Regions from separate parts of the Paenibacillus sp. VMFN-D1 genome, predicted to be linked through region 3. Evidence: riboswitches for the same ligand, from Rfam matches in the RefSeq annotation. Region 3 holds a riboswitch; each other region holds the start of a gene.
The links. Region 3 has a riboswitch for cyclic di-AMP ahead of C7820_RS19400 (alpha/beta fold hydrolase). Riboswitches for the same ligand answer to the same signal wherever they lie in the genome.
Positions count from the first base shown of each region.

Region 1: another riboswitch for cyclic di-AMP. It lies ahead of C7820_RS04435 (3D domain-containing protein); the one in region 3 lies ahead of C7820_RS19400 (alpha/beta fold hydrolase).
Region 2: another riboswitch for cyclic di-AMP. It lies ahead of C7820_RS07290 (APC family permease); the one in region 3 lies ahead of C7820_RS19400 (alpha/beta fold hydrolase).
Region 4: another riboswitch for cyclic di-AMP. It lies ahead of C7820_RS32670 (C40 family peptidase); the one in region 3 lies ahead of C7820_RS19400 (alpha/beta fold hydrolase).

Region 1 is NZ_QRDU01000001.1:928,641-933,130, reverse strand. It holds gene C7820_RS04445 (NADH:flavin oxidoreductase/NADH oxidase) at 55-1,077, opposite strand; gene C7820_RS04440 (polysaccharide deacetylase family protein) at 1,349-2,191, shown strand; gene C7820_RS04435 (3D domain-containing protein) at 2,264-2,923, opposite strand; cyclic di-AMP (ydaO/yuaA leader) riboswitch at 2,927-3,079, opposite strand; gene C7820_RS04430 (amino acid ABC transporter ATP-binding protein) at 3,318-4,040, opposite strand; gene C7820_RS04425 (amino acid ABC transporter permease) at 4,027-4,490, opposite strand, start outside.
Region 2 is NZ_QRDU01000001.1:1,544,546-1,549,035, reverse strand. It holds gene C7820_RS07305 (PrsW family glutamic-type intramembrane protease) at 1-563, shown strand, start outside; gene C7820_RS07300 (hypothetical protein) at 565-894, shown strand; gene C7820_RS07295 (phosphotransferase enzyme family protein) at 1,037-2,068, shown strand; cyclic di-AMP (ydaO/yuaA leader) riboswitch at 2,290-2,453, shown strand; gene C7820_RS07290 (APC family permease) at 2,588-4,411, shown strand.
Region 3 is NZ_QRDU01000002.1:846,727-851,216, reverse strand. It holds gene C7820_RS19420 (LysR family transcriptional regulator) at 1-629, shown strand, start outside; gene C7820_RS19415 (DinB family protein) at 688-1,200, opposite strand; gene csaA (chaperone CsaA) at 1,231-1,560, opposite strand; gene C7820_RS19405 (SDR family NAD(P)-dependent oxidoreductase) at 1,839-2,684, shown strand; gene C7820_RS19400 (alpha/beta fold hydrolase) at 2,846-3,661, opposite strand; cyclic di-AMP (ydaO/yuaA leader) riboswitch at 3,845-4,008, opposite strand; cyclic di-AMP (ydaO/yuaA leader) riboswitch at 4,096-4,283, opposite strand.
Region 4 is NZ_QRDU01000011.1:17,802-22,291, reverse strand. It holds gene C7820_RS32685 (YwhD family protein) at 1-266, opposite strand, end outside; gene C7820_RS32680 (M1 family metallopeptidase) at 419-2,407, shown strand; gene C7820_RS32675 (hypothetical protein) at 2,418-3,260, shown strand; cyclic di-AMP (ydaO/yuaA leader) riboswitch at 3,534-3,671, shown strand; gene C7820_RS32670 (C40 family peptidase) at 3,676-4,143, shown strand.

The DNA.
Region 1 (4,490 bases), on a different contig from region 3:
GACTCCAGCGTTTTGTTATGAATGTTTGATTAGCTTCATTTCCGCAATGCCTCGTTAAAAAGCGCGCAAGTACTGTTTCGGGATCTTCTGTTCTCCGTTCAGCTCTTGAGCCGCATGGAGCGCCCAGTAAGGATCCTTCAGCATGCCTCTGCCGACTGCGACCAGATCCGCCTTTCCTTCCAGCACCACCTGCTGCGCTTCCTCGTAATTTTCCAAGCGGCCGACAGCAATTACCGGCACATCCAGCTTTGCCTTCATTTGCTCCGCCAATTCCACCTGGTACCCCGAGCCGGCCTTCGGTCCGCCGTTCGATCCGATATGACCTTCACCGCCGGAGGAAATATGGAATACGTCTACACCCGCATCCCGGTATCGTCGGCAGATTTCCGCGCAGTAATCGACGTCATAACCGCCGTCCACGTACTCCTTGGCTGACACTCTCATCAGAACAGGCATGTCTTCAGGGACCGCCTTCTTGACGGCTTTCACGACTTCTTCTCCGAACAAAGCCAGGTCTTTTCCATACGCGTCGTCTCTTCGGTTGGTCAGCGGTGAATGGAACTGATGGATTAAATAGCCGTGAGCACCGTGTATTTCCACCGTATCAAAGCCGGCTTCCACAGCGCGCCGGGCCGCTTCCCCATAGGCGGTAACCAGACTCTGGACCTCTTCGGTGGACAAAGCTCTCGGAATTTTATATTTTTCGTCAAAACGGATAGCCGATGGGGCTACAGGCGGGTTCGCGTCTTCCGCCTTGCGGCCGGCATGGCCCAGCTGGATGCCGATCCTTGCGCCATAGGCGTGCACTTCGTCGACGATTTTGCGGTAAGCAGGGATCTGCCCGTCATCCCATATTCCCGTATCCCGGTTCGTAATCCGTCCGTCCGGGTGAACCCCCGTCATCTCTACGATAATCAATCCGGCACCGCCGACTGCGCGGGATACATAATGGACATAATGCCAATTGTTAGGGATCCCGTCCTCAGCCTGTACCGAATATTGGCACATCGGAGGCATAACAATCCGGTTTTTCAGAGATAATCCTTTAAGTACATAAGGTGTAAATAGATCTGCCATTGCTTCGTGTCTCCTTTATGTTGTATGTGATTAAGCCTATATGACAACAGGGTTATATGATTGCAGCGCCGCCGCTCATTGTCCATACCTCGCGGTTACGGCCAATGTGCAGCGACCGTAATCCATCAGTTCTATTATACACGCTTTGCCGAACGATATGAAAATGTGGCCCAGCATCTGATTTAAAGCAACATAATTGCATCAACTTATGGACATAACAAGGATAATCATGTTTTCGCTGTTTGTCCGCGGTGGAAAGGAGTCGAGACGGATGAAAAAGAAGCTGTTATGCGTATTGCTGTCTTCCCTGCTGATCTTGTTGTTGATCTGTCCTTGGCAGTCCGGGCGGCCGGCAGCCGCCGCTCAAGGCGGTGAACCCCCGGAACATCCGTCAGGTTCCGAACCTGCACGGGAAACCAGCAGCCGGGAGGCGAAAGAAAAGCGGAAGGAACAGCAGATCCTTACGCTCGGCCAGTTGATCAAAAAATATCCCGAAACGTTCAAAATTCACGGTCCGCGCGTCAAAGAGGTGGCCCTAACCTTTGATGACGTGCCGGATCCCAGGTTTACTCCTCAGATCCTGGATGTGCTCAAAGCCCATCATATTAAAGCCACCTTTTTTGTGATGGGCAGCCGGGCGAAGAAGCATCCCGAGCTGGTCGAGCGCATCGTCCGTGAAGGACATGTGATCGGAAACCACTCTTATAATCATCCCGTGTTTCACAAATTGGAGATGGACGAATATGTAGCCGAGATTAAGCGGACGGAGAACACGCTCTACGGCATCGTCGGCTATAAGCCCAAGCTGATCAGGCCCCCTTATGGAGACATCACGGAACGCCAACTACGCTGGGCCAAGCAGCAGGGCTACAAAATCGTAAACTGGAACGTCGATTCGCTGGATTGGAAAGGAATCGGCAAGGAAGCGGTCAAGCGCAACGTGCTGTCCACCGTTGGGCAAGGCTCGATCATTCTTCAGCATGCGGGAGGCGGAACCACATCCAATCTCAGCGGTACGATCGATGCCCTTCCGGACATTATTCGGACCTTGAAAAATAAAGGCTATTCATTCGTCACGCTGCCGAGGTTACTTCACGTTCCAAAAGACAAGTAACGCGCTGAGCGTACAAAAAAACCGGCTTGAGTACAAAAGCCGGTTTTTCCGTGTTGTTATGAATAGCATTGACTATTTAATGAAGTACAGCTCAACGTCCTGGAATCCGAAGGCACTGACGCTTTCCGGGCTGCCCGGCACGAAAATGTCGATGCGTTTCCCCTTAATCGCGCTGCCGGTATCCTTAGCTGTCGCTACGAAGGCTTTCTTCGGAAGGCCCGGGAAGCTGTGACCGGTAACGAGCACTTTCGTTCCCAATGGAATAACGGACGGGTCAACCGCGATCGTGCCCAGCTTCAGCGGGTTGCCGAAGTAATCCACTGCGCCCCACTTGCCGTTTTCGCTAGCTGCGGAAGAATATGCCGTGGCTCGGACGTCCAGCGTTTTGGAGTAATCGAAGGTTTTACCCCATGCTTCCACGACTTTGTCATTGCCGTTGACGTTCAGGGAAGCAGCCGTGATGATGGAGCCGCTGTCCTCTGCGGCAAATGCCTTGGCTGTGCTTGCTCCGGGAACGTTTAATTTCAGGCCCGGATAAATATTGGTTGCTTGTACATTCGGATTTGCATTCATCAGTTGATTCAAATTAACGCCATATTGTTTAGATAGTGTATAGAAGGTGTCTCCATCCTTCGCTACATGGACCGAGTCCGCAAACGTGGGTACCGACTGTACCGCCAGAGAAATGCCGATGATGGCTGCAAGTGTCTTGATTCCTTTAAATCTTTTCATGGTTCCTCCTTAAGTCGTGATGCCTGCGAAGTTAGCTGTCGGATTCGGATTGAGGAGACAACCCTACGCCCTGTTGGTGCGATTCACCCCAAGCGTACTATGTACACAAATTACATCCCCCGCACTTTACCTTAAAAGTTTCGGCTCAACAAATATATCACAATTTTGTAACCAGTGCTCATGAAAATGTTACCAATCCAAAACCTTTGAATGATCAGGCTTTATTTAGAGTTGTTAGCTGACTTAAGCAAGGGAGCAACGGCTCAATTCCTTTCAAAAAAGTTACAACTTCTTCATTCATTTTAACGATTTATTCATAAAAAGGTACAAAAAAAGCCCTGGATGAGTAATATTCTCGTCCAGGGCTTTATCATTTGTAGATGCAGGCTCTTGGTCAAAGGACCTTGCTCAGAAAATCTTTCGTGCGGCTGTTTTGCGGGTTACCGAACACTTCTGCAGGCGTCCCTTGCTCGACGATTTGTCCGCCGTCCATAAAGACGATCCGGTCGCCGACTTCCCGGGCAAACCCCATTTCATGGGTTACGATGACCATCGTCATGCCGCCCTCCGCGAGCTTCTTCATGACCTCCAGCACTTCGCCGACCATTTCAGGGTCCAGCGCCGAAGTCGGCTCGTCAAAGAGCATGACGTGGGGCTGCATGGCCAGCGCCCGCGCGATGGCGATCCGCTGCTTCTGTCCGCCTGACAGCTGGGAAGGATACGCATCCTTCTTGTCGGATAATCCGACCGTGCGCAGCAGGTCAAGGGCAATCCGTTCCGCCTCGGCCGGCGGCTGCTTTTTCACCTTAACCGGCGCCAGCATGAGGTTCTGCAGCACCGATTTATGCGGGAACAGGTTAAAATGCTGGAACACCATGCCCATTTTTTCGCGTGTGGCATTGATGTTATGGCGTTTGTCCGTAATCGGCTCGCCTTCAAACGTGATCTGTCCCCCTGTCGGGGTTTCGAGCAGATTCAAACAGCGGAGAAAGGTACTTTTTCCCGAGCCGCTGGGGCCGATCACGACGACGACCTCGCCTTTGGCGATGTCGATGTCGATCCCTTTCAGAATCTCCAGCTTGCCGAACGATTTGCGCAAATCTTTAACGCTGATCATCGGTATTCAGCCTCCTTTCAAATGCCCCCAGCAGCTTGGACAAGGTAAACGTCATAATGAAGTAGATGGCTGCAATGACCAGCAGCGGACTGAGGTAATCATACGTAATCCCTTGGATAGCCCCCGACTGGTACATCAAGTCGGTGACGCCGATAAACGATACGATGGATGATTCCTTGATAATCGTAATAAACTCATTGCCAATGGCCGGCAGCACGCTTTTTACAGCTTGGGGCAGCACGATGTACCGCATCGTCATGCTGCGCGGCATTCCGAGGGAACGGGCCGCTTCCGACTGCCCCCGGTCCACCCCCTGGATTCCGGCACGGAACACTTCCGCAAGGTACGCGGAGCTGTTAATGGACAGCGTAATTGCACCGGACTCGATTGGCGTAAATTTGACCCCGAAGGCCACGAGGCCGTAGTGAATAATAAACAGCTGAACAACCA
Region 2 (4,490 bases), on a different contig from region 3:
AACGGCGAAAGGAGCCGAAGCCGGAACCCGACCTGCCCAAGAAGCCGCATAAACCGGATGGGGAGGATCCACCGCCAAAGAAAGAGAAGGAACCCGAGGAACAGCCGCCGAAGAACGATGCAGATGATTACGTGCATTGGAGCAAAGCGAAGTACCGCGGGGTAGAGCTCCACGATGCCAAGAACGGAGCGCTTGGGGAGTTTGACGGCGTCGATCTGGAGAAGGGCATCTTCTATGAAGCCAAGTCGGCGCAAGGGCTCGACCGCATCCATCCAAAAACGGGCAAGCCGCAGCAGACGCCGCAGCAATTTACGGATAAGCAGTTGTACCAGAAAACCAAGGTGCGGATCAACAACCTGATGCAGAAGGCGGTTGGGACGCGAACAACGCCTGACGGAACGACGGAGATTCCGACGCTGGAGCAAATCAAAGGAATCCGGCATTTCGAGTTTCAGCTGGACGGGGATTCACCGGCTCTGCGGGCGGCCGCGGAGAACAGTTTGAATAAGCTTCGCCAGGAGTTTCCGGATTACACATTCAACATTCGATTTGGGGTGAAATAACATGTCAATCAGCGCCATTATTGTGGACCCGGAAGACGAATTTGAACGGTCCTATATGCTGCCGGTGGCGACGGAATCCTTTTTCCAGAAATATTGGGTGCCGGCGGTGGAAGAGTTGAACTTGCAGTGGGTCGCACTTTTCCAGGACGGTACGGACGTGGAGTCCGAGGACATCCCGGCTGTCTTGGGCGAAGTGTCCCAGCTTAAAGAATGGGCGCGAAGCCACATGCATGGGGACGACCTCGACCACATGTTACGCAGGCTCGAGCTGCTCGAGACGGAACTGCCGAAAGCGTACAGGCGCAGCGGAGCGGTTGTCTACATCGGTTAATATTGCCGGTTAACATTGGTGAATGAATGAAAGATTGTTTAATCTCATAAGAGGTGAGTGCGATCAAGTCCGGGTTACACAGACACCGGGCTTGATTGCTTTAATCCGCGCTACGTGATGAAAAGGGAAAGGGGAGAGCGAAGTGAGGCAGTCTTATCGAATGGACGAAGGGGCTTTTATGCATCAATTGAACGAAGCTTACGGAATCTCTGCCCGGAGGCTTATTTTTATCCCTTATGGAGATTCGGCCTATTCTTACCGGGTGGAGGGAGAAAACGGGAAGCGATACTATATGAAACTGTTTGACCATAGCAATGACAGCCACCGCCAAGGCATTCTTCGGTGCAGCCGTTATGTGCCGTTTATGTGGGAATTGCATCAGACCGGCCGCTTTGTGGAGCTGCCCTGTCCGTTTCGAACCTTAAGCGGTGCTTTCCTGCTTTCCCTCTCCGATTGCACAGCGCTGCTGTTTCAATTTATCGATGGGGAGACCTGGGCTGAAGCTTATCCTTTTTCCAAGCATAATTTGGAGCGTATTGGACGGCTGGCGGCGCGGATTCGGCAGTTGACTCCCTTTACTGCCACATCTGGCCTTTCGAGTGAAACGTATGATGTCTCCTTCTCCGAACATTTGATCCAATGCCTGGAGCAGCTTGAGCATCTTCAGCCCGGTGCAAGTCCCGCAAGCCAGCTGCTGCGTGAGCTTGTTATCCCTCAGCAAACGCACATAACCGAGCTGCTGCACCAGATAACAGGGGTTCGTGAACGGCTCGTGCTTGACCCGGCTCCCAATGTGCTCTGTCACGGTGATCTGTGGGGAGGGAATCTGATGGAGACCGCGGACGGCCGGTTGGTCGTCCTGGACTGGGAAGCGGCCATGCTTGCGCCACCAGAGCTGGATATCGTGGGGTATACCGGGGACGGACTGGGTCATTTTCTCACAGGGTATGAGCAAGAACTAGGACAACGGATGGAGCTGAACCTGGATTTGCTGCGTTATTATGCATACCGCCATCATTTGAGAAACCTGACCCATTGGTGCATGAATATTTTGCATCGCGACCTGGAGCCGGATCAGCTGGATAACGACCTCGAAATGGTCCGGCATCACTGCTTGAACCGACTGGATACCGTAGAGGCTTCGCTGAGGAATGCGGCGGATCGAAATATTTAGAAGCCCGATATGAATTTAATAGCGTAAACAAGCGATATGCACAGCTACAGCCAGAAATTAATAGATTGCCGCCATTGTAAGCGTTGACATGGAGTTCTTTTGATTTTTTTCATACGTATCTCAAACCGTTTGCTTCTTTACAGCAGGCATCCGGAAGGAGTAAGATTCAATTCGTAATCGTGAACTTGTGAACCTGAAACGTAATGAACCTGAAACGTAATACTCCTTGATCGCTGAATTCTGAAGTCAGGAGCGGGGGAACCAAAGGGAGGAAGTTAAGCCTTCGTCCCAGGGGTGAATCACTTGATGTTCATTTATTGAGTGTAGGGATACTTTCGGTCCCGAATCCGTCAGCTAACCTCGTAAGCGTGATGAAAGAGGGATTTGTCGTGCGCGTAAAGTCACGGGAAGGTCCAGCTTTCCTGCGGCTTTTTTTGTTGTGCCCAAAAAGGGTTGAGCACGTGTCTAACGGGTACATCATGAGCATTTCAACTCTAACACTGGCGGTGACAAACATTTATGGCAGCATTGAAAAGACTTCTGATTGGACGGCCGCTGAAGTCTACCGAATTGGGAGAACAAAAACTGAACAAGAAAAAAGCGTTGGCCATTCTATCCTCCGATGCGCTGTCGTCCGTAGCGTATGGGCCGGAGCAAATTTTGCTGGTTCTGGTCACGGTCAGCACGGCGGCGTTCTGGTATTCGATACCGATCGGAATCGGCGTATTGATTTTGCTGGCTGCACTCATTTTATCCTACCGGCAGATCATCTTCGCTTATCCGCATGGCGGCGGCGCTTACGTTGTCTCCAAACAGAATCTGGGAATCTACCCCGGGCTTGTGGCCGGCGGATCGCTGCTGATAGATTACATTCTGACTGTTGCGGTCAGCGTTTCGGCGGGCACGGACGCACTGACTTCGGCGTTTCCGGCGCTGCATGAGCATACGGTGGGGATTGCCGTCACCTTCGTCATCCTCATTACGCTGCTGAATTTGCGGGGCGTCACCGAGTCAGCCTCCATCCTGGCTTATCCGGTGTATCTGTTCGCCTTCGCGCTGTTCATTTTGATCGGCGTCGGTATGTACAACATCGTGACCGGTCACGTTTCACCGCATTTGCATACGCCGGTCGGGACGCCGGTAGCGGGGATCAGCCTGTTCCTACTCTTAAAAGCTTTTGCTTCGGGCAGCTCCGCCCTGACCGGGGTCGAAGCGATCTCGAACGCCATCCCGAACTTCAAGGACCCGGCCCCGAACAATGCGGCCAAAACCTTGATGGCAATGGGGATTCTGCTGGCTGTACTCTTCTCGGGCATCGTATTTCTTGCTTATTATTTGGGCATATCCCCAAATCCCCAGGAGACGGTCGTTTCTCAGATTGCCAATCAGACGTTCGGACGGAATTTTATGTACTTTTTCATCCAGGGCACGACGGCACTGATCTTGATCCTGGCGGCCAATACCGGATATTCGGCGTTTCCGCTGCTGGCGGTCAATTTAGCCAAAGACCGGTTTATTCCCCGGATGTTTACTGTCCGCGGTGACCGTTTGGGATATTCGAACGGAATCATCATCCTTGGGCTACTGTCCATCGTGCTGATCGTCGCCTTCCACGGACAGACGGAACATTTGATCCCACTGTATGCGGTAGGGGTATTTATCCCTTTCACGCTCTCGCAAACGGGGATGATCGTCAAGTGGATTCGGGAAAAACCGCAGGGTTGGGTGACGAAGCTCGTGATCAATACGATCGGCGCGCTGATCAGCTTCACGGTGTCGGTGATGTTCTTCGCAACCAAGTTTGCGCAGATCTGGCCGGTACTGATCTTTTTGCCGCTGATTGTGTATCTGTTCCACCGGATCAAGAAGCATTATGAAGCGGTTGGCGAGCAGCTGCGGCTGTCGACATGTGAGCCGGCGGTACCGATTGAAGGCAACGTGATCATTCTCCCCGTTTCGGGCATTACGCATGTCGTGGAGCATTCCCTGAATTATGCGAAGTCACTGGCGGCGGATCAGATCATTGCGGTATATATTCCGTTTGAACGGGAAGAAGAGAACCGGTTTGAGGAAAAATGGCAAAAATGGCGGCCCGACGTGCGCCTTGTGACGCTGCATTCTCCGTACCGGAGCATCATTCATCCGCTTAGTAAATTTATCGATACGGTGCACCGGAAAGCCAGCGAATCCAACTACCAGGTCACGGTGATCATTCCGCAGTTTATTCCCAAGCGGAGCTGGCACAATCTGCTGCACAACCAGACGAGCTTGATGATTCGGACTTATCTTTTATTCCGCAAAGATGTTGTTGTGACGACGGTACCGTATCATTTAAAAAAATAGCGATTCAGATGGTTCAAACCATTCGTAATCAGGCCCCGGCATCTGTGCCGGCGGTCTTTTTTTTGCGTAAATGCAGCGG
Region 3 (4,490 bases):
AGCTTCGCCATCACCAGGGCGGTACGCTCGGCGTCGGCGTGCTGCCTTCCGAGCTCGATTTCCGCCTGACCCCGATGTTCATCGATTTCCGCAACCGGTATCCGAACGTCCGGCTCAAGATCGTCTCAGCCGTCGATGTAGCGGACCTCGTCCTTAGCACGGAAATCGATATCGGCATCTCGCTCAAGCCGCTTTACGACAACCGGCTGGTGGTCCGGTCCCTGCCCCGGGAGGAGTACGGCGTGGTGGTATCTGCCGAACACGAGCTGGCCGGCAGGGAGTCGGTCTCCCTGACTGAACTGAACGGCCTGCCGATCATTATGTATCCCAAGGGTTTCTGGGGAAGGGAGCTCGTCGAGCAATACTGCCGGAAGCACGGGTTTAACCTGGACATCGTCGTGGAAACGACGTCCAACCCTTCGCTCTTCCGCTTTGTCCGGGAAAACATGGGGGTTACCGTTCAGACGCCTACGCTCGTCGAAGCCATCGGCGATCCGAAGCTGCGGTTCCTCCCCATCCATGATGATCCGCCCTACAGGGAAATGAGCATCATTTACCGGGCGGATAAATATTTGGGCCATGCTGCGCAGGCTTTTATTCATCTTGCCGAGGAGCGCCTCAAATCATAGTGCGAGTTAGAGGCGCGCAGCATGGCCGGCAATCGGCCCAATTTTGACCCTTGGGAAGTTATATGTATCTTTCCTGGATCACATTATAATGGTGGATTTCATGTCCGGTCAGAATATACGCCCAAGCGGCGGCGGTGGATTCATAACCGTTCACGACACCTCTGCGGGTCCAGGCCTCGTCCGGAATGCTCCGCAGCAGCGTCAGCGTGGAGCGGCGCACGGCGGCAAAATCCTCGAGAAGCTCAGCGATGGAGAAACGGTCGAAGGCTGCGCCTTCCATTAGCACTTCCTCGTCATAGCCGGTCAAAGGCGTGGTGTCCCCCCTGGCGATGCGGAGCAGCCTGTAGCACATGATGCGCTCATTATCCGTGATATGGCCAAGCACCTCTTTCAAGCTCCATTTGCCTGGCGCATAGCGGTAATTCGCCTTTTCTTCCGTCAGTGCAGAATAAAACGCGGTCGTCCGGTTCAAAGACCCGTTCAGAATCTCCTCGAGGTTCCCTTCAGGTACGAGAGAGACATACTTGGCGAAACCTTCGTTGTAGTCTTCCTTTGTTGGGCGCAGAATCATCGGTATCCATCCTTTCATTTTGTAAAATGTTCAAGCAATGGGCGTGCCGTTGCCGACAGGCACATCAGGGGCCAGCAGCACCACATCGCCCTCTTCCGGAACTCCGCCGAGAACGAGCACTTCCGATTCATATCCGGCTATCCGCCGCACGGGAAAATTAACGACGGCGGCCACCTGGCGGCCGACCAGCTGCTCCGGGGTATACCTTCTCGTAATCTGGGCCGAGGAACGCTTGACTCCAAGCTCCCCGAAATCAATGCTCAGCTTGATCGCCGGCTTGCGTGCCTCCGGAAAAGGCTCCGCCTTGACCACCGTTCCGATGCGGATGTCCAGCTTCATCAAATCTTCGATGGTTGCCACAACTTTTCCTCCTTCTTATGCCATGATTGTATCTCTCCATTATATCCCTGCCTGTCAATGGCACAAGCACTTTCACCAACCTAAAAAAAGGCTGAACACCGCAGCCCAGATTCCCATAACGTATTTTATCGATATAGCCGCAACTAACAAATTAGCCATATGCCTAACTTTCAAGTGTGCCTTTTCATTGATTGCAAAAATCAATCGTTCATCCTCAAATACGACAGTTAATGACGTATTACTTTAGTATGATGAAATAAATAACTGCGAAGGAGTAGATGAACTTGAAGAGACTCGCTGGGAAAATCGCTCTCGTAACCGGAGGAAGCCGGGGAGCAGGACGTGGGATTGCCGTTGAGCTTGGGAAAGCCGGAGCAGTAGTTTATGTATCCGGAAGAAGTTTACGGGGTACGACTACACACGGTTTTCCAGGCAGTATCGATGAAACTGTGGAGGAGATTCGAAGTCATGGAGGAGAGGCTTACGCATGTCGTTGCGATCATACCCGTGATGAGGATACACAAGCTTTGATCGAGAGAATCCGACAGGAACAAGGACGGCTCCATATCCTAGTGAATAACGTCTGGGGACTGCATGACTTGGAAGTGAATTTACAATCCAAACCATTCTGGGAATATCCGCTGAGCATGTGGGATGCTATGTTTCAGAATGGAGTACGCCTACAAATAGCGACAAACCATTATGCGATCCCGCTTATGCTGGAAGCTGATTCTGGATTGATCGTACATACCACATTTCAGGACCAGGATAAGTATTTAGGAACTTTCTATTACGACCTCGCCAAAAATACCATTAACCGCTCAGTGCTCGGATTAGCTCACGATCTCAAAAGCACTGAAATAACCGTGGTAGCGGTCTCCCCTGGCTGGATGAGAACAGAACTGGTATTAAGGAACTTCGGTACAGATGAAGCTCATTGGAAGGAGGTTGAGGCTCTGAAACACACGGAGTCTCCGTATTACGTAGGGCGGGCGGTGTCAGCCCTGGCTGGGGATGATGAAGTGAAACTGAAAAACGGACTGGTATTACAGGTTGGTGATCTTGCCCAGGAATACGGATTCACCGATATTGATGGACGGTTCATCCCTCCCTTTTTAATATAATCAGTCTCATTGAAAAAACGAATACTCGCTAGAGCTCAGTTAACCGCCTTCTTATCGGGCGGTTAACTTGCTGCCTAATACAGCGAGTAGATCGTTTGGTTAGGGCCAGTGTGACTCAAGATGCGATTTTCTTTCCAGGAGGCAAATCCCATGACCGCGGGCTATCCTCCATAGGCTTCCCGGGTCCGGTAAATATGCTGGTCCATCAAAAAGTTCAGCAGCATGCGGTTGAATGCATGGGGCTGGCATAAATGGGTCGGGTACATCGCATCCTCGATCGTCGCCAGCTGCACATGCCGGAACAGGGTGGCCGCCCGCTGCATTTGCTTGACGAACCACTCGCTTTGGCTGCCTGCGACGCACAGTACAGGCATCGGCAGCCGCGCCAAATTGGCGGGCATCTCCATACGCAGCAGCTCCATGCGCTGCTTGATCGACTCTGTCGGCCGCTTGTGGTACAGCTCCTTGCGGAGGATGCTGTAGACCGGTCTCCACCGGTTATACGTCACCCGCAGCGAGCGGAGGAAAAACTCCGCAGGCAAATAATAAGACAGCCAGCTGCATGCCTCGCAAATATTCAGCAAATGGTTCTTTTTTCCGAAGCATCCCGCGAAGTAGCTATCTACGAGCACCAGGGCGCTGACCCGGTCCGGATGAAGGGCGGCAAACGTCTGGGCGAGCACGCTTCCGCTGGAACAGCCGACCAGCGTCGCCTGCGAAATATGCAGCTTATTGAGCAGCTCGCACAGATCGCTGCATTGGGTTTCCATAATGTGCCCGACCTCCACGTCAAGCTTCCCCGAATTGCCGTAACCCCGGAGGTCCAGCACGATTACCTTCGCCCGCTTGCTGAAATATTCGACCTGGGGCTCAAACATATGATGGGACGACAAATGCCCGTGAATGAACACGATGGGCGTGCCGCTGCCGTGAATTTCATAATATAACGTAGTTCCGTTTACTTGTATCTGGGGCACTTCAAGTTCTCCTCTCTCCCAAATAACCTGTTTTCTCTGTTTGTACAAAATCGCGGGCGCCGCCCGCTTGGGAATCCATGCTTCTCCTTTTTTAAACAACAAAAAAGAAGCACCGGAAAGAGGACACTCTTCCATGCTTCCAAATCCAAGGCTGAATAAGCCTTGCCATCTGCATGAATAACAGCTGCCTCTCTTAATACGCTTGCGTGGTTAGCTGACGGATTCGGGCCAAAGAGTAGCCCTACTCATCACTTTCGAGATTCACCCCATATGCCCGCAGCGGATGCTGCAGACACGACCGGTTCCCCCGCTTTCCGCCTTCGGCGGAAATTCAGCGAATAGACATATTCCATGTACACGCTTCATCCTTCAAAATGAGCGCACAGAAAAACACAGAGCAGATACCCTGTGTTGATGCGTCAAATCACAGTTTCCTCCGCTCTCAACTACGCTTACGAGGTTAGCTGACGGATTCGGGCCGTGAGAGTAGCCCTACGGAAACAGGTGTTATCCTGCCTCCGATTCACCCCTGCAAGCCGCAAGCCCCAGCATAAAGCTCCGTGGGACGAGGACTGCGATTGGTTCCCCCGCTTTTCATCGGAAAATTCAGCGTTCATCAAGTCGCAAATTTTACTCTATTGGATGATGAAATGAATATACGCCTGGGACGGCGAACTGTAAAGCAGGGAAACGATACGATTCCCTGCTTTATTTGGGGATCTGATGGGAAAACGGGTCCTAATCCGTAGGAATCATTGTTTTACGGCCTTTCCTACCGCTTTCCTTAGCTTTGCTGGATAACTGAAGGCGGGAAACCATTCAAATGGCT
Region 4 (4,490 bases), on a different contig from region 3:
TTCCGGTCCACCGCGACCCATACGATCCACACCTGGCGTCCGTTCGGGACTTCCTCCCGGTTCGGCGTAAAGCGAATGCGGCGCTCCGGCTTGCTCTTGGCGTGCATCGCTCCGATATCGATGACGGCTTCGCCGCGGTCGATAATGACTGGAGAAATGTTGTTCAGATCGATAGAGCCTGCCCCAAAACCCATCTTGTGCTTGCTCTTGCCGCTGACGATATTCAGTGCGATGGGCTTCTTGCCTACCTGTTCCTTGTTGTCCATTTCCGATGTTCCTCCTATTTGAAAACAGAAACGCTGCGCTGCGCCTCCGCGATTTGTGGATACCCGTCCAACTTAATTTTATTTTAACTAATAATCGCTGGAAAGCCAACATATACATGCTGTAGATGCTTGTCAACGGGAGGTATTCGTATATGGCCCCAGCACGCGCCAAACTCGTCTTTTTATCCTTTCTCGTTCTTGTACTCCTGATTACGGGAACACTGTGGTTCGTCTTTAAGGATTCGCCCGAGTCCATGCCTTCCTACGCTCCGGATAAGGCCAAGCCTCCAGCGGCTTACAAGCCTCCGTCACCGATGGAGAGCGTCCAGCAGCCGACCGCGGAGGTGCTCAGCAAGCGGGTGGTGGAATATCACATCGATACGACCCTTGATCCGGATAGCCGGGTAATTAAAGGAACCCAGACCCTGACCTGGACTCATCCCGGCAAAAAAACGGTAAACGAGCTGTATTTTCACCTCTATCCGAACGCCTTCGCTTCCATGGATACGACGTTTATGAAGGAATCCGGCGGTAAGCTGCGCAATGACACGATGCCTGCCGACGGCTTTGGGTCCATGACCCTGACTGCGATGAAGACTGCCGACGGTCTGTCGCTGATGCACCGGATTCAATACGTGCAGCCGGATGACGGCAATACGAAGGACAAGACCTTGATGAAGGTGCGTCTTCCGCGGCCGGTGAAACCAGGCGAAAGCATCACGCTGACCATGCAATTCGAAGTCCAACTGCCCAAAATCTTCGCCCGAATGGGGACCGCCGGCAACTTTGTCATGGCCGGGCAGTGGTTCCCCAAAATCGCCGTCTACGAGCCCGTGGGAACGCGCGGCCGGACGAGCGAGGGCTGGGACCTGCACCAGTACCACGGCAATTCGGAATTCTACTCCGATTTCGGCATTTACAGCGTCCGCATTCACGTACCGAAGAACTACACGGTGGCCGCAACCGGTTTCCCGGTACAGAACTCACAGATCAAGAACGGCGAGAAGATCTATCAGTTCTACGCCGACGACGTACATGACTTTGCCTGGGCCGCATCCCCCGACTTTATCGTCGCCGAGGAGCCGTTCTCTTCAGCGGAGGTGCCCGGGGTCCGGATCAAGCTGTATCTCGATCCCGCCCACAAGGATTTGAAGGAGCGCTATTTCTACGCCGCCAAGGCCGCGCTTAAATATTTCAGCAAATGGTACGGGAAGTATCCGTATTCCACCCTGTCTATCGTCGTTCCGCCCGAAGCAGGCAATGGGGCAGGCGGCATGGAGTATCCGACGCTGATTACGGCCTTCGGGGCCAAGGACGACTCCCCGGGTTACGACCTCGAGCGGACCGTCATCCATGAAATCGGCCATCAGTACTTCTACGGCATGATCGCCAGCAACGAGTTCGAGGAGGCCTGGCTGGACGAAGGCTTCACCTCCTACGCTGAGGATAAGCTGATGGAGCAGGAATACGGCGTCATCCCCAATCTGCCGATCCAGTCCTCGCTCATCGCTTCGCCTGCGCCGCTGACCCAGGACGCCTGGAAATATACGTCGCAGAATCAATATGCGCTGAACGTGTATTACCGTGGCAAGATGGTCCTGAAAGAAATGGAGACGCTGACCGGCGCCCAGACCATGAAGAAAATCATGTCCACCTATGCGAAGAAATACCGTTTCGAACATCCTGCCACGGCTGATTTTCAAAAGGTGGTCGAACAGGTAACCGGCAAGTCGTGGCAGACCTTCTTCGATCAATATGTATATGGCAGCCAGATGGCCGATTTTTCGGTCGATGAAATTACGGTGCGCAAGGATAAGGATTCGGCGCAGCCCCGCTACGATTCTATGGTGAAGGTCAGCAAAAAGGGCGGCGATCTGCCGCAGGTGCCGATTCTGTTCACATTTACGGACGGGCATCAGATCAAAAAGGTTTGGGACGTAAAGAACGCCAGCACCCAGTTCAAGCTGACATACAGCTCCCCGCTGGCCTGGGCCATGATCGATCCCGGCTATACGGTCGTGCTGGAAAACAAACATGTGAACAACTACCTGAAGGCGGACATGGATCATAAAGTGCTCCTCCGCTGGAACGTAAGCATTACCAAGCTGATTGAAACCCTGCTTGGAAGTCTGTCCTGGTGAGGTGAGAGCAGTGAAATCCTATATTGTTAACGGTTGGAAAAGCGTCAAAGACCAATTTTATGTCATGATCATCATGTTCCTGTACCAGCTGCTCTGGGGCTACTTCCTGTACCGTCTGATCGATTCGGCGGTCGTGCCGCTGCTGATGCGGTATCCCGATCCCCCGCCGACCGAACTCAGCCAGGTCCTCTATTATGTGGAGGGACAAATGAGCTTGACCCAAAGCAGCACCGTGCATACCTACCTATGGGTTTTGTTGGGGATGGTCGCCCTACGCGTGCTGCTGACCCCTTTTATCCACGCGGGTATCTTCTACGGCCTGCACCGGGAGCATCAGGGGGAACGCGGACTGTTTTTCTTCCAGGGCATGAAGCTGCACGGCAAAACGGTGTTTCTTTTTCACCTGATCGAATGGGTGCTTATCGCCGCTCCGTTATACTGGATGATCCCGAAGATGTATCCAATCCTGCTCAGCGCGATCCAAAACCATGCCCAGCTGCTTCACTGCATCCCGTACATGGCAGTCTGGCTTCTGTACTGCTACATCGTCCATCAGATGATTCTGTTCATGCAGTTTGGCAAAACCGGTGGAACCAGCATGTTCTCCTCACTCTGGATCTGCCTGCGAAGCGCGCTGCCGGTCATCGGCATATCCGTTCTGCTGGGCGCGGTCAGCCTGCTCTTGTATGGCATTACCAGCAGCGTCTCTCTGATCTGGGCAGGGCTTGCCACCCTGATTATCCAACAGGGCTATCATATGGTCAGCTGTATCTTTAAATTATGGAATATCTCCTCCCAATATGATTTGTGGCATCAGCAAATGAACCGTACGAAAAAAAATATTTCGGAATAGTTAAAATTTTGTCATCACTTTAATCCGCTGATAAAAGAAGAACCCCGTCTCTTTCTGTTGAAAAGAGGCGGGGTTTTTGTTGTAAAATGATTGTTAACCATTTGCCAAAGTATAAATCCTCTGTTAAAATAATCCGAGTACGAACTTAGTAACAACTTTGTAATCTTTGCTGTAACGATTTTGACTTTGCTGTAACTGATTTCATCATTTGTCCGTTCATTTGATTGGTATGTACGATTATAGGTAACTTGTCAGCATGTCCATTTCCGGTGCAATCATCACGAGCCGAATTCCCGGGCACCAGGAAGCGGGGGATCCAATTTTGGGTGAATTGATCTCGCTACAGAGGGATCATAGGGGACCTTCTACCGAATCCTTAAGCTAACCTCGCAGGCATTGGAAGGGGTTTATTTTTTTGAAGAAGAAGTTGGCAGCCGCAGCGCTGGGCCTTACACTTGCGTTCTCCATGGGCACCGGCAGCGTATTTGCGGATTCATCTCTGAATCACATCGTTAACAACACGATCGGCGTTTCTTACAAAACCGGCGGAACAACTACGAACGGCTTCGATTGCTCCGGTTTTACCCGTTACGTGTACCAAAAGCTGGGGTTAACCCTCCCGCGTCAATCTGCTGCGCAGTATAAAACAGGTACCGCTGTTTCCAAAAGCCAGCTGAGAGCAGGAGACCTGGTTTTCTTTAACACTCTAGGCGCAGGCGTTTCCCATGTCGGCATTTACATCGGCAACGGAAAATTCGCACACGCGTCCTCTTCGAAAGGCGTTACCATCAGCAAACTGAGCCAAAGCTACTACGCCAACCGCTACGTTGGCGCCAAACGGGTCATGAGTACGGCCAAATACCAAGCTGCGGTTTACAATTGATTATCTCTCGAAAACAATGCATATCCAGAACAACCCGCGCCGCTGATTTTTGCCGAAATCGCCCCGCGGGTTTGTTGTTACTTATTAGACGTACGAACCACCCAAAAGGTAACAGCAATTCAAAAAAAATTTTTACATGAGTAAATCCACGGTTTTCTCCTGTTTTTTCCACCCTTGTCATTTCTTTTACCCACTCGTCCAACAAATAAACATCATTTCCTATAAATTTTCCTACAAATCTTCTTTTTCTGTTAGAAACAATTGCCAAAGTCCGATTCCTTTGTTACAATAGTCCCAGCGATAGTAACAACTTTGTAATCTTTACCTGACACAAAGTTGCGAACGAA